One region of the Lelliottia sp. EB106-05-01-XG201 genome, then DNA from elsewhere that is predicted to be linked to it. Evidence: predicted binding sites of a transcription regulator. Region 1 holds the regulator's gene; each other region holds the start of a gene.

What was found. Region 1 encodes Fur, which represses iron uptake genes when iron is present. Its sites were predicted from a motif close to ATAATAATGAGAACNACTATCAA; they were not measured.
Region 2: the regulator Fur is predicted to act here: its motif matches at 3,270-3,292, upstream of bfd (bacterioferritin-associated ferredoxin).
Region 3: the regulator Fur is predicted to act here: its motif matches at 2,977-2,999, upstream of efeU (iron uptake transporter permease EfeU).

The regions. Positions count from the first base shown of each region.
Region 1 is NZ_JBYTDV010000001.1:3,292,756-3,298,284, reverse strand. Features, by position in the region: gene glnS (glutamine--tRNA ligase) at 1-446, shown strand, start outside; gene chiP (chitoporin ChiP) at 888-2,288, shown strand; gene chiQ (ChiQ/YbfN family lipoprotein) at 2,335-2,664, shown strand; gene fur (ferric iron uptake transcriptional regulator) at 2,770-3,216, opposite strand; gene fldA (flavodoxin FldA) at 3,510-4,040, opposite strand; gene ybfE (LexA regulated protein) at 4,198-4,485, opposite strand; gene ybfF (esterase) at 4,615-5,388, opposite strand.
Region 2 is NZ_JBYTDV010000001.1:4,299,406-4,304,934, forward strand. Features, by position in the region: gene rplW (50S ribosomal protein L23) at 1-62, opposite strand, end outside; gene rplD (50S ribosomal protein L4) at 59-664, opposite strand; gene rplC (50S ribosomal protein L3) at 675-1,304, opposite strand; gene rpsJ (30S ribosomal protein S10) at 1,337-1,648, opposite strand; gene AC3WS9_RS20155 (prepilin peptidase) at 2,035-2,508, shown strand; gene bfr (bacterioferritin) at 2,492-2,968, opposite strand; gene bfd (bacterioferritin-associated ferredoxin) at 3,041-3,235, opposite strand; gene tuf (elongation factor Tu) at 3,419-4,603, opposite strand; gene fusA (elongation factor G) at 4,672-5,529, opposite strand, start outside.
Region 3 is NZ_JBYTDV010000001.1:2,955,070-2,960,598, forward strand. Features, by position in the region: gene efeB (iron uptake transporter deferrochelatase/peroxidase subunit) at 1-916, opposite strand, end outside; gene efeO (iron uptake system protein EfeO) at 922-2,049, opposite strand; gene efeU (iron uptake transporter permease EfeU) at 2,094-2,927, opposite strand; gene AC3WS9_RS13950 (NupC/NupG family nucleoside CNT transporter) at 3,179-4,363, shown strand; gene AC3WS9_RS13955 (DUF3574 domain-containing protein) at 4,469-4,888, shown strand; gene putP (sodium/proline symporter PutP) at 4,999-5,529, opposite strand, start outside.

The sequences.
Region 1 (5,529 bases):
GCAAAGAAGTTCGCCTGCGCAATGCGTACGTGATCAAAGCTGAGCGCGTTGAGAAAGACGCCGAAGGCAACATCACGACTATCTTCTGTACTTACGACGCCGAGACCCTGAGCAAGGATCCGGCGGACGGACGCAAAGTGAAAGGCGTGATCCACTGGGTGAGCGCAGCACACGCGCTGCCAGTTGAAATTCGTCTGTACGATCGTCTGTTCAGCATTCCGAACCCGGGCGCGGCAGAAGATTTCCTGGCGACCATCAACCAGGAATCATTGGTCATCAAACAGGGTTATGCAGAACCTTCCCTGAAAACGGCCGAAGCAGGTAAAGCATATCAGTTCGAGCGTGAAGGTTACTTCTGTCTTGACAGCCGTTATGCAACCGCTACCAAACTGGTATTTAACCGTACCGTCGGTCTGCGTGACACCTGGGCCAAAATTGGCGAGTAAGCCTGGTCAATGAGAGACAAACGCCGCGCAACGCGGCGTTTTTTTTGCTTATCGATCATGCTTTTACTTTTCGTGCCATTTTTTAACCGCAAAATAACACGTCAATGAGCTGCTACTTATTTTTTTTAATAAAGTTTCCTGTAATACGGAATAAGCCAAATTAAAGTATGTAAGCGCTATCAAATTTCATTACTCCCTGAATTTAACCATATTTTTCCGCTTAAGCCTTGTCGCAGGTGATGTGTTACAAATCACTACCAATTATGTGCACTTCGTCATAATCCTGCGTTTTGCCCACTGAAAAGCATTGATAATTCGCGTCGCGAAAAATAGTCTAAAGGCGGTAGTTAATTCGAGGGTATTACAGACTACCCCTGACCATTTGGTCTTTTAGATTTTTCGCCGTTTAAGGCGCTTTTATTCGTCAAAGAGGAACAATCTATGCGTACGTTCAGTGGCAAACGTAGTGCGCTGGCGCTGGCTATCGCCGGTGTGACAGCAATGTCGGGCTTTATTGCAGCTCCGCAGGCTCAGGCAGCAGGCTTTATCGATGATTCGACACTCACGGGCGGTATCTATTACTGGCAGCGTGAACGTGACCGTAAAGACGTCACCGACGGCGACAAATACAAAGTTAACCTTTCTCACTCCACCTGGAACGCCAACCTGGATTTCCAGTCCGGTTATGCGGCTGATATGTTCGGCCTGGATATTGCTGCTTTCACGGCCATCGAAATGGCGGAAAACGGCGATAGCGCACATCCGAACGAAATCGCGTTCTCCTCCAGCAACAAAGCGTACAAAGAAGACTGGTCTGGCGACAAGAGCGGTATCAGCTTGTATAAAGCGGCGGCAAAATTCAAATACGGTCCAGTATGGGCGCGCGGTGGTTACATTCAGCCAACCGGTCAGACCCTGTTAGCCCCGCACTGGAGCTTCATGCCGGGTACTTACCAGGGCGCGGAAGCCGGGGCGAACTTTGACTACGGCGATGCGGGTGCGTTGAGCTTCTCCTACATGTGGACCAACGAGTACAAAGCGCCGTGGCACATCGAGATGGACAAGTTCTACCAGAACGATAAAAAGACCCGCGTGGAGTATCTGCACTCTCTCGGCGCGAAATACGACTTCAAAAACGACCTCGTGCTGGAAGCAGCGTTTGGTCAGGCGGAAGGTTACGTCGATCAGTATTTCGCCAAAGCCAGCTACAAATTCGATATCGTTGGCGGCCCGCTGACCACCAGCTATCAGTTCTACGGTACGCGCGATAAAGTCAGCGATGGCAGCGTAAACGATCTGTATGACGGCACCGCATGGCTGCAGGCGTTGACCTTCGGCTACAAAATCGGTCAGGTGGATTTACGCCTCGAAGGAACTTACGTCAAAGCCGAAGGGCAGCAGGGCTACTTCCTGCAGCGTATGACACCAACCTACGCCTCTTCCAACGGTCGTCTGGATATCTGGTGGGATAACCGTTCAGACTTCAACGCCGACGGCGAAAAAGCGCTCTTCTTCGGCGCGATGTATGACCTGAAAAACTGGAATCTGCCGGGCTGGGCAGTGGGCGCATCTTACGCCTACGCATGGGACGCGAAGCCGGGCGACATGGCTACGCCAGACGCTTACTACGATCCAAACTATCGCCTGAAAGAGTCCGCTTACAGCCTGGATGCGATGTACACCCTGCAGGACGGTCGCGCGAAAGGCACCATGTTCAAACTGCACTTCACGCAGTATGACAACCACTCTGATATCCCAAGCTACGCAGGCGGTTACGGCAACATCTTCCAGGATGAACGTGACGTGAAATTCATGGTTATCGCACCATTCACCATCTTCTGATGAACTGCCTGGCGGGGTCACACCCGCCGGAATGGAGACCAACATGTTGAAGAAAATTGTAGTGGTGGCGGTACTGGCATCGGGCCTGGTTGCCTGTGCGCAGCCTCAGGCACCGAAAGAAGATTCACGTCTCAAAGAGGCTTACAGCACCTGTATCAACACCGCGGAAGGCTCGCCGGAGAAAATCCAGGCTTGCCAGAGCGTGCTGACGGTACTGAAGAAAGAAAAGGCGCATGAGCAGTTTGCGACGCAAGAGAATGTTCGCGTGATGGATTACCAGGCCTGTATCCAGGCACGTAAAACGGGGAATGGCGAAGCGGTGAAAGCCGATTGCGGCCAGCTCTGGCAGGAAATTCGCAACAACAACGCGCAGTAATCCGCGTTCATTAACGCCCGGCAGCGAGAGCGCGCCGGGCGTTTTTGCATTTATTGCAGGCAAAAAAAAGCCAACCGTCAGGTTGGCTCAGAGTATGAAGCAGAATTATTTTGTATCGTGTGCGTGCTCATTTTCGCGGCAATCGCCTTCAGCACAGTGACCATAAAGATACAGGCTATGGTTGGTCAGACGGATGCCATGTCGGGTGGCAATCTCACGCTGACGTGCTTCGATAGAGTCATCGCTAAACTCAATCACCTTGCCGCAGTCGAGGCAAATCAGGTGATCGTGGTGATGCTGCTGCGTCAGTTCAAAAACGGATTTACCGCCTTCAAAATTATGACGGGTGACAATGCCGGCGTCATCGAACTGGTTCAGAACGCGGTATACGGTCGCCAGCCCAATCTCTTCGCCCATGTCGATCAGACGCTTGTATAAGTCTTCCGCACTGACGTGATGGTTGTCCGGCCCTTGCAGAACTTCCAGGATTTTTAAACGAGGAAGCGTCACTTTCAGGCCAGCCTTCTTTAATGCGGTATTGTTGTCAGTCATGCGGAATCTGTCCTGTTGCTAAACGATTCACTTCCTTAAGAAGTGACAGAAAATGCAGTTGGGATAATGCGTCTCATTATAGAACTGCCATGTCTAAATGAAAACCGCAAGTCTCAAGCAAAGTATGCTTATAAAAACGTGGTATCACCAACAAACTTGTTCGATGGCATCCACTATAACCCTGGGACATTGTACAGGTATGAACGCAAAAGTTAAAAATTTGTAGCAATTATTTTGATTGGAATTATCTATCAATGAGGCATAGCGTATAACGCTACACCTCACAGATTTGATCAGGCGTTCAGAATGTCGTCGAGGTGCAGTTCTTCGCGGATCTGTTTCACCCACTTATCGACGCGCTCTGCGGTCAGCTCTGGCTGACGGTCTTCGTCGATAGCGAGGCCAACAAAGTGGTCGTCATCCGCCAGGCCTTTAGAGGCTTCGAAATGATAGCCCGCCGTTGGCCAGTGGCCGACGATCGCGGCGCCGCGTGGCTCAATGATGTCGCGGATGGTGCCCAGCGCATCACAGAAGTATTCCGCGTAGTCTTCCTGGTCGCCGCAGCCGAAGAGGGCCACAAGCTTGCCGTTGAAATCGACTTCTTCCAGCGTCGGGAAGAAATCATCCCAGTCACACTGCGCTTCGCCGTAGTACCAGGTTGGGATGCCGAGCAGCAGAATATCGTAGCCTTCGAGATCTTCTTTACTGCTCTTAGCAATGTCATGCACGTCGGCAACGTCTTTACCAAGCTGTTTTTGAATGTTTTTTGCGATGTTTTCGGTATTACCGGTATCGCTGCCGAAAAAAATGCCGATGATTGCCATGAGTAAAATAACCTCTTGAAACTTAATGGTATGGTGGCGCAATTTGTCCACGGATAAGGGCAATCATAGCAGAACAGGGAAGTCTGCGGAAACAGCTATCACGCGGGACTGCACTCTGTGCTACATGAAAGGGACAAATGAGTGGATTTTCAAACGATCACCTGGTGCTGCGCCATGCCTGAAGTTGCGCCATCAGCATCTCTTCAATCAGCTCGCTTCGGCTGATTTCGCGGGCGTCGGCCAGTTCACTTAAGGCGTCAGCCGCTTCCGCGTTGAGTTTTAGCTCGACGCGTTTAAGCCCACGACTCTTGTCGCGTTTTAGCTGATTGCGCTTATTGATGCGCAACTGTTCATCACGCGAAAGCGGATTGGTTTTTGGTCGTCCCGGTCGACGTTCAGTCGCGAACAGATCTAATGTCGTGCGGTCCGTTTGTTCTTTGGCCATGATTCAGAGACTTCGGGGGAAAACAAGCAGCCCTGCTATTGCCGGGGCGATGAGCGCGACATCATACATGACGTCAACCTGCACGCCAACGACTGGTGACCCGCAGGCAACCGGTCGCTAGCTTTTTAATCAAATCGCATTATCAGAGAGATAACGACGAATTGCCCGCAGCACGGCTTCCGGTTTTTCGGCGTGAACCCAGTGTCCGGCTCCGGCTACCACATGCGCACGCGCCTGGGGGAATTGCGCCAGCAGCTCATCGCGACAGGCGTCGGTGACGTACGGGGAATTCCCGCCGCGAATAAACAGGGTAGGGTGCGGCCAGGCCGGGACGTTGTCCCAGCCGACAATATGGGAATATTGATCCCACAGCACCGGCACGTTAAAACGCCATCCGCCATCGACGAAGGATTTCAGCAGAAACTGCACTACGCCTTCTTCATCCAGATGTTCGCGCATCACCGCCGCTGCCTGCTGGCGCGTGGAAACGCCCGCCTCGGTCACGGCGTTGATCGCCGCAAAGATTTCGTCATGACGGCGCACGTCGTAATCCACCGGGGCGACATCAATCACCACCAAATGGTCGATACGCTCCGGGGCCAGCGCCGTCAGAGCCATGACCGCTTTGCCGCCCATGGAATGGCCAATCAGCGTGGCTTTCTCGATATGGTTGGCATCGAGGGTATCCAGCAGATCCTGCGCCATCGCGCTATAAGTCATCTCCGGGCTGCGCTCGGAAAGCCCGTGGTTGCGCATATCCACCTGCAGGATATCGTGGTCGGCCACCAGATCGCGGGCCAGCACGCCCAGATTATCGAGGCTGCCAAACAGGCCATGAACCAGTACGATGGGAGAATTATTGTTCGGCGATTGTGCAGATTGCGCTCGGCTATTCAATTTCATGGCAAAGTTCTTTTTTTACGTATGTCAGGTTAGGGTATTATGTTGACCATTCTGCCGCCCGGCTGCAAGGTTCCAGTTTAATCTGACTTTTGCCGCAAGCCTGGCTTGACCCTATCCGCGGTTGGGATTAGCCCTTATAAT
Region 2 (5,529 bases), 1.0 Mb from region 1:
GACGCTTTTTCAGAAACGTGCGGTGCGCGAAGCACCTTCAGCAGACGTTCTTCACGAATCATGCCAGCATCTCCTCAACTTGCTTAACAGCATCAGCAGTCATTACGACTTTGTCGAAGGCGATCAGGCTAACCGGGTCGATACCAGTTGCATCGCGTACGTCAACCTTGTGCAGGTTGCGCGCAGCCAGGAACAGGTTCTCGTCCAGCTCACCGGTGATGATCAGCACATCTTCCAGAGCCATGTCTTTCAGTTTCTGTGCCAGCAGCTTAGTTTTAGGCGCTTCAACAGAGAATGATTCGACAACGATCAGACGATCCTGACGTACCAGTTCGGACAGGATGCTTTTCAGCGCGCCGCGGTACATCTTTTTGTTTACTTTTTGACTGTGGTCCTGCGGGCGAGCAGCGAAGGTCACGCCACCGGAACGCCAGATCGGGCTCTTGATAGAACCTGAACGCGCACGGCCGGTACCTTTCTGGCGCCACGGCTTTTTGCCGGAACCAGTTACTTCAGCACGAGTCTTCTGAGCACGAGTACCCTGACGAGCACCAGCTGCATAAGCAACAACAACCTGGTGAACCAGCGCTTCGTTGAAATCACGACCGAAGGTAGTTTCGGAAACAGTCAGCGCGCTCTGCGCGTCTTTCAATACTAATTCCATTGCTATCCCCTTACGCCTTCACAGCTGGTTTAACGATCAGGTCGCTACCGGTTGCACCGGGAACAGCACCTTTAACCAGCAGCAGGTTGCGCTCAGCGTCAACACGTACTACGTCCAGGCTCTGAACAGTTACACGTTCGTTACCCAGCTGACCTGCCATTTTCTTGCCTTTGAACACTTTGCCCGGAGTCTGGTTCTGACCGATAGAACCCGGAACGCGGTGAGACAAGGAGTTACCGTGGGTAGCGTCCTGGGTACGGAAGTTCCAGCGCTTAACGGTACCAGCAAAACCTTTACCTTTAGAGGTACCGGTTACGTCAACTTTTTTAACTTCAGCAAACAGCTCAACGCTAATGTCCTGACCTACGGTGAACTCTTCGCCTTCAGCAAGACGGAATTCCCACAGACCACGGCCAGCTTCAACGCCAGCTTTAGCGAAGTGACCAGCTTCCGGCTTGGTTACACGGTTAGCTTTTTTAGCACCGGTAGTAACCTGAACAGCACGGTAGCCATCGTTAGCCAGGTCTTTAACCTGAGTAACGCGGTTTGCTTCAACTTCGATTACGGTTACTGGGATAGAAACGCCATCTTCAGTGAAGATGCGGGTCATACCCACTTTTTTACCGACTAAACCAATCATTGTTTCAACCTCTCAATCGCTCGATGACCTGATCAACCCAGGCTGATCTGCACGTCTACACCGGCAGCCAGATCCAGACGCATCAGAGCATCAACGGTTTTCTCAGTTGGCTCAACGATGTCAACCAGACGCTTGTGAGTGCGGATCTCGTACTGATCACGCGCGTCTTTGTTAACGTGCGGAGAGATCAGAACGGTAAAGCGCTCTTTGCGGGTCGGCAGCGGGATCGGACCACGGACTTGCGCACCAGTGCGCTTAGCAGTCTCGACGATTTCCGCGGTTGATTGATCGATAAGACGATGATCAAACGCTTTCAGGCGGATACGGATTCTTTGGTTCTGCATGAGACCAGAGCTCCAATTATTTTATAAACGAAAATGATTACTACTCAAACCCATTACGATTGATGGGAGAGTGTAACCGTTCTTACGTAGCCCCCCAATTGGGAGCATTGTTGAGTAACGAAAAACAGTGTTACTCAGGTTCAGATTGAACCAGCTGTCAATTACGACAAGCCCGCGCATTATACGTAAATCTGAACACAACGCAAGTGCCGTTTATAAAACAGACTCCAGGGGCGGGTTTTGCGTAGCGCCTCGACAGTTTACTGCAAACCATCACAGGCAAAGAGGATTCACTGGAATGCGCTACGCAGAGGTCAAATTTGCGGGTTGTCCGGTTGAAACTCAGAGAAGAGGATGACGCAGCGATAACTTTAGAGGCTTACATCATGCTAGCGGCTCTCCCCTTTCTGATGATTTACACCCTGTTGACCTGTCTTCTGATTCGCGCGGATATTCGTTCCGGGCTGTTGCCGGACAAATACCTCTGTCCATTGCTTTGGACGGGACTGCTTTTCCATCTTGTTAACCATCCTGATTTCCTCGCCAGTGCTGTTGTGGGTGCAATGGCGGGATACCTTGGCTTTGCCTGCGTTTACTGGGGATTTCGGACGGTGTTCAAAAAAGAAGGGCTTGGATATGGGGATGTGAAATACCTTGCTGCCCTGGGTGCCTGGCACGGCTGGTGCGTACTTCCTGCGATGGTACTCGCAGCGGCACTGTTGGCCACGAGCTATGTGCTCATTCAGGTGCTGCGCAATCCGGGTAAACAGATACATAAAAACCCGCTACCGTTTGGCCCTTTTATGGCGGCAGCAGGTTTATTGGCGGGCTGGCAGAGTTTAATCAGTCTGCCACTTTGATCTGAGACTGCAGGTAGTTTTGCAATCCAATTTTACCGATGAGGTCCAGCTCGGTTTCCAGCCAGTCGATATGGCCCTCTTCATCTGCCAGAATCGTGATCATCATATCGCGACTGACATAGTCATGAACGCTGTCGGCGTAAGCGATGGCTTCTCGAAGATCTTTCGCACCTTCAAGCTCAAGCCTGAGGTCGGACTGCAGCATCTCTTCGACATCTTCACCAATGCCGAGCTTGCCGAGATCCTGCAAATTCGGAATGCCTTCAAGAAATAAAATACGCTCGATGTATTTATCGGCATGTTTCATCTCATCGATGGATTCATGGTATTCAACATCGTTGAGGCGTGTCAGGCCCCAATTTTTGAACATTCTCGCATGGAGAAAATACTGATTGATTGCGACAAGCTCATTTCCCAATAATTTATTGAGATAACTTATGATTTTAACATCACCTTTCATTATATAGTCCCTCCGCTTCCACTTATTGAAGCGTAGATGGGGCTACAGGGATGTCAAAAAAAAGATAGCCTGTCAGGCGATCTCTTTGTATTCCGGGATCTGCATCAATTCGTCCTGCATTATCTCTCGCGCTGCGCGCACGCACTTACCGCATTGATTTCCTACCGGAACAAACTTACGAAGCTGTTGGAAAGACTGAGGGTGAAACTGGCGAACGGCCTGACGTATTTTTTTGTCACTCACACCATTACACAAACAAACGTACATAAAAACTCCCGCTCAATTTATGATCAAAGTGTAAGTGAGAATAATTATGATTACAATAGCACATGCGTGGAGAGACGGGCCGGGAGCGAACAAAAAATGCGAATAATTGTGACAGGCAATAAATTCAAAAAGCAAAAAGGGCGCCGAAGCGCCCTTTTTTATTCAAAACTAATTAACGAGTAATTAGCTCAGAACTTTAGCAACAACGCCTGCACCAACAGTACGGCCGCCTTCACGGATTGCGAAACGCAGACCGTCATCCATCGCGATTGGGTGGATCAGGGTAACAACCATTTTGATGTTGTCGCCTGGCATTACCATCTCAACGCCTTCTGGCAGTTCGATGGTACCGGTCACGTCAGTTGTACGGAAGTAGAACTGTGGACGGTAGCCTTTGAAGAACGGAGTATGACGGCCGCCTTCATCTTTGGACAGGATGTAAACTTCAGATTCGAATTTGGTGTGCGGCTTGATAGAGCCTGGCTTAGCCAGTACCTGACCACGTTCGATTTCTTCACGTTTGATACCACGCAGCAGAACACCAACGTTCTCACCAGCACGGCCTTCGTCCAGCAGTTTGCGGAACATTTCAACGCCAGTACAGGTAGACTTAGCAGTCTCTTTGATACCAACGATTTCAACTTCTTCGCCAACTTTAACGATACCGCGCTCTACACGACCGGTAACTACAGTACCACGGCCGGAGATGGAGAATACGTCTTCGATAGGCAGCAGGAACGGCTTGTCAATCGCACGCTCTGGTTCTGGGATGTAAGAATCCAGGAAGCCAGCCAGCTCAACGATTTTAGCTTCCCACTCTGCTTCGCCTTCCAGCGCTTTCAGAGCAGAACCACGGATGATTGGAGTATCATCACCTGGGAAGTCGTACTGGGACAGAAGTTCACGAACTTCCATTTCTACCAGTTCCAGCAGCTCTTCGTCATCAACCATGTCGCATTTGTTCAGGAACACGATGATGAAAGGAACGCCAACCTGACGACCCAGCAGGATGTGCTCACGAGTCTGAGGCATAGGGCCGTCAGTCGCAGCAACAACCAGGATTGCGCCATCCATCTGAGCAGCACCGGTGATCATGTTTTTAACATAGTCGGCGTGGCCCGGGCAGTCTACGTGTGCGTAGTGGCGAGTCGGGGTGTCATATTCAACGTGGGAAGTGTTGATGGTGATACCACGAGCTTTTTCTTCTGGTGCGTTATCGATCTGGTCGAATGCACGAGCAGAACCACCGTAGGTTTTAGCCAGAACGGTAGTGATTGCAGCAGTCAGGGTAGTTTTACCGTGGTCAACGTGGCCGATAGTACCAACGTTGACGTGCGGTTTTGTACGTTCAAATTTTTCTTTAGACACGGCTATATTCCTTACTATAGTGCCCCCTCACCGAGGGGACACGGGATTTTGGTTTTTAACCCCGGGGCTTATTTGCCGCGGGCTTCGATTACGGCCTGAGCAACGTTGTTAGGCGCATCATCATACTTCAGGAATTCCATGGAGTAAGACGCACGACCTTTGGTCAGAGAACGCAGCTGAGTTGCGTATCCGAACATTTCAGACAACGGAACTTCAGCATGAATCTGAACGCCAGTAGCGTTAGATTCCTGACCTTTCAGCTGACCACGACGACGGCTAAGGTCACCGATGACATCACCAGTGTTCTCTTCCGGAGTCTCAACTTCAACCTTCATGATAGGCTCAAGCAGAACTGGTTTCGCTTTCTTAAAGCCATCTTTGAAGGCGATAGAAGCGGCCAGTTTAAACGCCAGTTCAGAGGAGTCAACGTCATGGTAAGAACCGAAGTGCAGACGCACACCCAGATCTACTACCGGATAACCAGCCAGTGGACCAGACTTCAGCTGCTCCTGGATGCCTTTATCAACGGCAGGGATGTATTCGCCAGGAATTACACCACCTTTGATGTCGTTGATGAACTCGTAACCTTTCGGATTTGAGCCCGGCTCCAGTGGGTACATGTCGATAACAACATGACCGTACTGACCACGACCACCAGACTGCTTAGCGTGTTTACCTTCAACATCGGTAACTTTCGCACGAATCGCTTCGCGGTAAGCAACCTGAGGTTTACCCACGTTAGCTTCAACGTTGAATTCACGCTTCATACGGTCAACGATGATGTCGAGGTGCAGTTCACCCATACCAGCGATGATGGTCTGGTTAGATTCTTCATCAGTCCATACGCGGAATGATGGGTCTTCTTTAGCCAGACGGCCCAGAGCCAGACCCATTTTTTCCTGGTCAGCTTTGGTTTTCGGTTCAAC
Region 3 (5,529 bases), 340 kb from region 1:
CGCCGCTCTGCTTGTCACGCCCGAAGATGGTTTGCTGCTCTTTCAGCGGCGTGCGATCCCAGAATTCCACGTGGAACTGGATGATGCGTACCGCCTGATAGGTCCCGCCCACGGTCCACGCCGGTTCGCCCTGATCCGCCGTGGTCCAGACCACGTTTTTCATCAGCGCCGTATCGCGACTGTCCGGGTTCGCCGTCCCGTCTTTGAATCCGAGCAGGTTAACCGGCGTCTCTTTCCCCTGGCTGCGCGCCGCGTGGTCGGAGATAAAGCCTTCCCGCTTCCAGCGCACGCTGAGCAGATCCGGCGTGTGCTTGATGATATCGCGCAGAGCGTGGATCACCGTGTCCTGGGTATTCGCGCAGATCTGGATCAGCAGATCGCCATGACACAGCGCCGCGTCGAGCGAATCATTCGGAAAACGCGTCATCTTTTGCAGCGTTTTCGGTTTATGTTTCGCAAGATTGTAGCGCGCGTCAAACAGCGACTCGCCGACGGAGACCGTGACGGTCAGGTTATCCGGGGCGATAAACGGCCCCAGAATGCCCGAATCCATCGGCGGCATACGCGGGTTTGGCGTTTCCGGCGCCGGGCCGCCTGCCGTCAGAAACGCAATGCGTTTCGTCAGCAAGCGGAACAGACGTTCCAGATCCGCTTTATCGCTCGCCAGAGAATCAAACGCCACCACCATCATCGCCGCCTGCTGCGGCGTCAGAATTCCGGCCTGATGCTCGCCGTAGAACGGCTGCGTCTCCATGCGGGCATTCGGGGAGAGCGTCCCCGGCGCGCTTTGCGGTTTGGCCGCATGCGCCACCGGGCAACCGCCCGCCAGAGCGAGCGCGCCGCCAAGCGCCCCCACCCCTTTTAACAGTCGACGGCGGGAAGGTTCCGCCACGTCGACTTCCTGATGTTTACTCATAATGCTTAGTCCAGACCCAGTACGCCGCGCAGCTGTGCCAGATCTTCCGCCAGGGTAGTGATAGGGCCTTTCAGCGCATTACGGTCGGCGTCGGTCAGCTTGTCATACGTCTCGTACCCGTCTTTGGTACGGTACTTCGCCAGAATGGTGTTCACTTTCTTGAAGTTGGCATCCACTTTCGCCAGCAGTTCGCTGTTGTCTTTCTGCAGCTGCGGACGCAGCAGGTCTACGATCTTCTGCGCGCCTTCAACGTTGGCCTGGAAGTCCCACAGGTCGGTGTGGCTGTAGCGATCTTCTTCCCCGCTGATTTTGCTCGCGGCCACTTCTTCAATCAGGCCCGCCGCGCCACCCACCACTTTTGACGGCGGGAAGGCCAGCTCGCTGATGCGTTTTTGCAGCTCCAGCACGTCGGTGTTCAGCTGTTCCGCGTATTTCTCCATCCCTTTGGTGGAGTTGTCGCCAAACAGCGCTTTTTCCAGACGGTGGAAGCCGGTGAATTTCGGATCGGCGGCTTTCTGCTCGTAATCGTCTTCACGGGCGTCGATGCTGCCGTCGAGGTCAGAGAACAGTTCGGCGATAGGTTCGATACGCTCGTAGTGCTGGCGCGTCGGCGCGTAGAGGGATTTCGCTTTCTCGATATCGCCCGCTTTCACCGCGTCGGTGAAGGCTTTGGTACCGGTCACGAGATCGGCCGTTTCTTTGGTGACGTAAGCTTTATAGGCGGTGATCGCCTCGCCCAGGCTCAGCAGCGCTTCGCCTTTTGCCGCATCCGCCGTGGCTTCGCCTTTGACGATCAGCTTGCCTTTCGGATTGGTCAGCAGGCCGCAGGTCATGTCGTACTCGCCCGGCTGCAGGTTAGCAGTCATCTTCTGACTAAAGCCAGGGGCGATGTTTTCACGCTCTTCCACCACCATCACGCCTTTGAGGATCTCCCACTCCAGCGCCTTCTGGCTATGGTTCTGAATGATAAACTGGGTTTTACCGCTGTTGACCGTGATGGTCATCGGCTCACACTGTTTGTCGTTCACGGTGACTTTTACCTGAGGAACATCCGCCGCGCCCGCAGAAAATGCATAAGCAAACAGCGCTGCCACACCGGCCTGTAACGCAGTACGTCGAAATTGAATTGCCATGACCCTTCCCTTTCTAAAAGTATGTATAAACAACACGAAGCACTTCAGGGCGCAGTACGCGACGGCTGAGTACTGGGGCGTGATGGCATAAAGAACAGCACCAGCGCCGGAATGAGATAGATGAAATACATCGCCACTTCGCTGACGCTCGGCGTTTCCTGATAGCCGAAGATACCTTCGAGCAGGGTGCCGGTCAGAGAATGGGTGGAGAGCGTGTTACTGAAATCGAAAGCCACGTCCTGGAAGTGGTTCCACAGGCCCGCCTCGTGGAAGGCGCGAATCGCCCCCGCGGCCAGCCCGGCGGCCACCAGCAGAATAAACAGGCTGGTCCATTTGAAGAACGCGCCGAGGTTGAGGCGAATACCGCCCCAGTAGATCATAAAGCCCAGCACCACTGCGGTCGCCAGGCCGAGCATCGCGCCGAGCGGCGGCCAGATCCCCACGTCCTGCTGGAATGCCGCCAGCAGGAAGAAGACCGACTCCAGACCTTCACGCGCGACGGCGAAAAAGACCATCCCAATCAGCGCCCAACCGTGGTGATTGCCCTTTTGCAGCGCGTTATCCACCGCCTGCTCCAGCTGAACTTTGACGTTGCGCGACACTTTGCGCATCCAGAACACCATCCAGGTGAGGATCACCACCGCGATGACCGCGACGATCCCTTCGAACAGCTCCTGCTCTTTTTGCGGGAACTCACCGGTGGTTTCGTTGATTAAAATACCGAGCCCCAGACAGAGTGCAGCGGCGAGGAAAACGCCCACCCACATCATCCCAATCCAGCGGCCCCGCTGGGTGCGCTTCAGATAGCTGGCGATCAAGCTGACAATTAAGGCCGCTTCGAGACCTTCACGTAACATAATGAGAAATGGAACAAACATGCCGACACCTTAAATGTTTATCGCGGTCAACTGATGCAAAGAAAGGTAAATAACTGTGATAGTGATTATCATTACGGCAGAGAGAAAAACAAGCGAAATGTGTTGGGTTTTGATGACGAGTTGTAAATCCATCGCCGGTTAATAGTTACGATCGTTATCGTTATGTATATAACTTATAACGTAAATGCCCATTTACGCTTCCCCCTCCCTATGGCTAAATAAGCGCTTCGTTTACCTGCTGAAAATTTAAAATGTATAACTTTGTTCATTTCCTGCTGGCGCTGGTGATTATTCTTGCGCTCGCCTGGCTGGTGAGTTTCGACCGCCGAAAAATTCGTATTCGTTATGTTTTACAGCTTATTGTGATTGAAATTGCGCTGGCGTTCTTTTTCCTGCACGCCGAAAGCGGTTTATTCGTGATTAAATATGTCTCCGGTTTCTTTGAATCCCTGCTGAAATTTGCCGCAGAAGGCACCAATTTTGTCTTTGGCGGGATGGGTGAAAAAGGGCTGGCGTTCATTTTCCTCGGCGTACTCTGTCCGATTATTTTTATTTCTGCCCTGATCGGTATTCTCCAGCACTGGCGAATTCTGCCGATTTTTATTCGCATCATCGGCACCCTGCTGTCCAAACTGAACGGTATGAGTAAGCTGGAATCCTTTAACGCCGTCAGCTCGCTGATCCTCGGTCAGTCGGAAAACTTCATTGCTTATAAAGGGGTGCTCGGCGATCTCTCTTCTCGTCGCCTGTTCACCATGGCGGCGACGGCGATGTCTACCGTCTCCCTGTCGATTGTCGGCGCCTATATGACCATGCTGGATGCAAAATTTGTGGTCGCGGCGCTGATCCTGAATATGTTCAGCACCTTTATTATTCTGTCGGTCATCAACCCGGCGCGCCCGGAAGCTGAGCCGGAAATCAAACTGGAAAAACTGCACGAATCCCAGAGCTTCTTTGAGATGCTGGGCGAGTATATTCTGGCCGGTTTTAAAGTGGCGATGATTATTCTGGCGATGCTGATTGGCTTTATTGCGCTTATTAGCGCGGTCAACACCCTGTTCTCCAGCGTATTTGGCATGAGCTTCCAGCAGATCCTGGGCTATGTGTTTTATCCCCTGGCCTGGCTGGTTGGCATTCCACTCAGCGATGCCCTGAATGCGGGCAGTATTATGGCAACCAAACTGGTGGCGAATGAATTTGTGGCGATGATTGAGCTGCAAAAAATTGCCGGTCAGATGACGCCGCGCGGGCTGGGCATTCTCTCCATCTTCCTGGTGTCGTTCGCCAACTTTGCCTCTATCGGCATTGTGGCCGGAGCGATCAAAGGGCTGAACGAGAAGCAAGGCAACGTGGTGTCACGCTTTGGTCTGCGCCTGGTGTATGGCGCAACGCTGGTGAGCCTGCTGTCGGCGAGCTTTGCGGGGCTGGTGCTGTAATTTTTTTTGCCCGGCGGCGCTGCGCTTGCACGGGCCTACAAAACCGTAGGCCGGGTAAGCGTTAGCGCCACCCGGCTTTTTTTCGAACAACGAGGATAACAAACAATGACCATCAAAACCGGGCTTATGGTTGCAGCACTTTTCCTGCTGGCCGGCTGCAACGCCCCCTCGCACACCTCCGCTGACGCCACCTGCAAAGCGGATAACCAGATGCAGCAAACCACCCTCTATTTCGGCCTGAACCGTCCGGCGGGTGCCGCGATCACCGGTCAGGAGTGGCAGCAGTTTGTCGATCAGGACGTGACGCCGCGTTTTCGCGATGGCTTAACGGTGTTTGATGCGCGCGGGCAATGGCTGGGTAACGACGGGAAAGTGGCTCGTGAGCCAAGCAAAGCACTGATGCTGATCCACGGGAAAGACGCCCAAAGCGAGAGCAATATCGAAGCGTTGCGCGGGATCTATAAATCACGCTTTGCGCAGGAGTCGGTGATGCGGGTTGATCAGCCGGTGTGCGTGCAGTTCTGACACAAAAAAAGCCGGGTGGCGCTAACGCTTACCCGGCCTACATAGTTTACGGATTTGCGGGTTTTGTAGGCCCGGTAAGCGCAGCGCCACCGGGCTTAAGACCCGAAAACTTATTCCGGCTGCAATTTCGACGGCGGTGCCGTGTGGTAATGCGCATCCGCTTCGGCAAAACGTTCCTGCATCGACGCCGACGGTGCTTTGCCCAGCAGACTGAACACCACAATCCCGATGCTGCCGAAGATAAAGCCTGGGATGATTTCGTACAGACCCAGCCACGCGAACTGTTTCCAGACGATCACCGTCACCGCCCCGATAATCATCCCCGCCAGCGCGCCGTTACGGGTCATGCGTGACCAGAGTACGGAGAACAACACGACCGGACCAAAGGCCGCACCAAAGCCCGCCCACGCGTAGCTCACCAGGCCCAGCACGCGGTTTTCCGGATTCGCCGCCAGGGCGATGGAGACCAGCGCCACCACCAGCACCATAAAGCGCCCGACCCACACCAGCTCTTTCTGGCTCGCGCCTTTACGCAGGAAGGCCTTGTACAGGTCTTCGGTAATCGCACTGGAGCAGACCAGCAGCTGACAGCTCAGGGTCGACATCACCGCCGCCAGAATCGCCGACAGTAAAATCCCGGC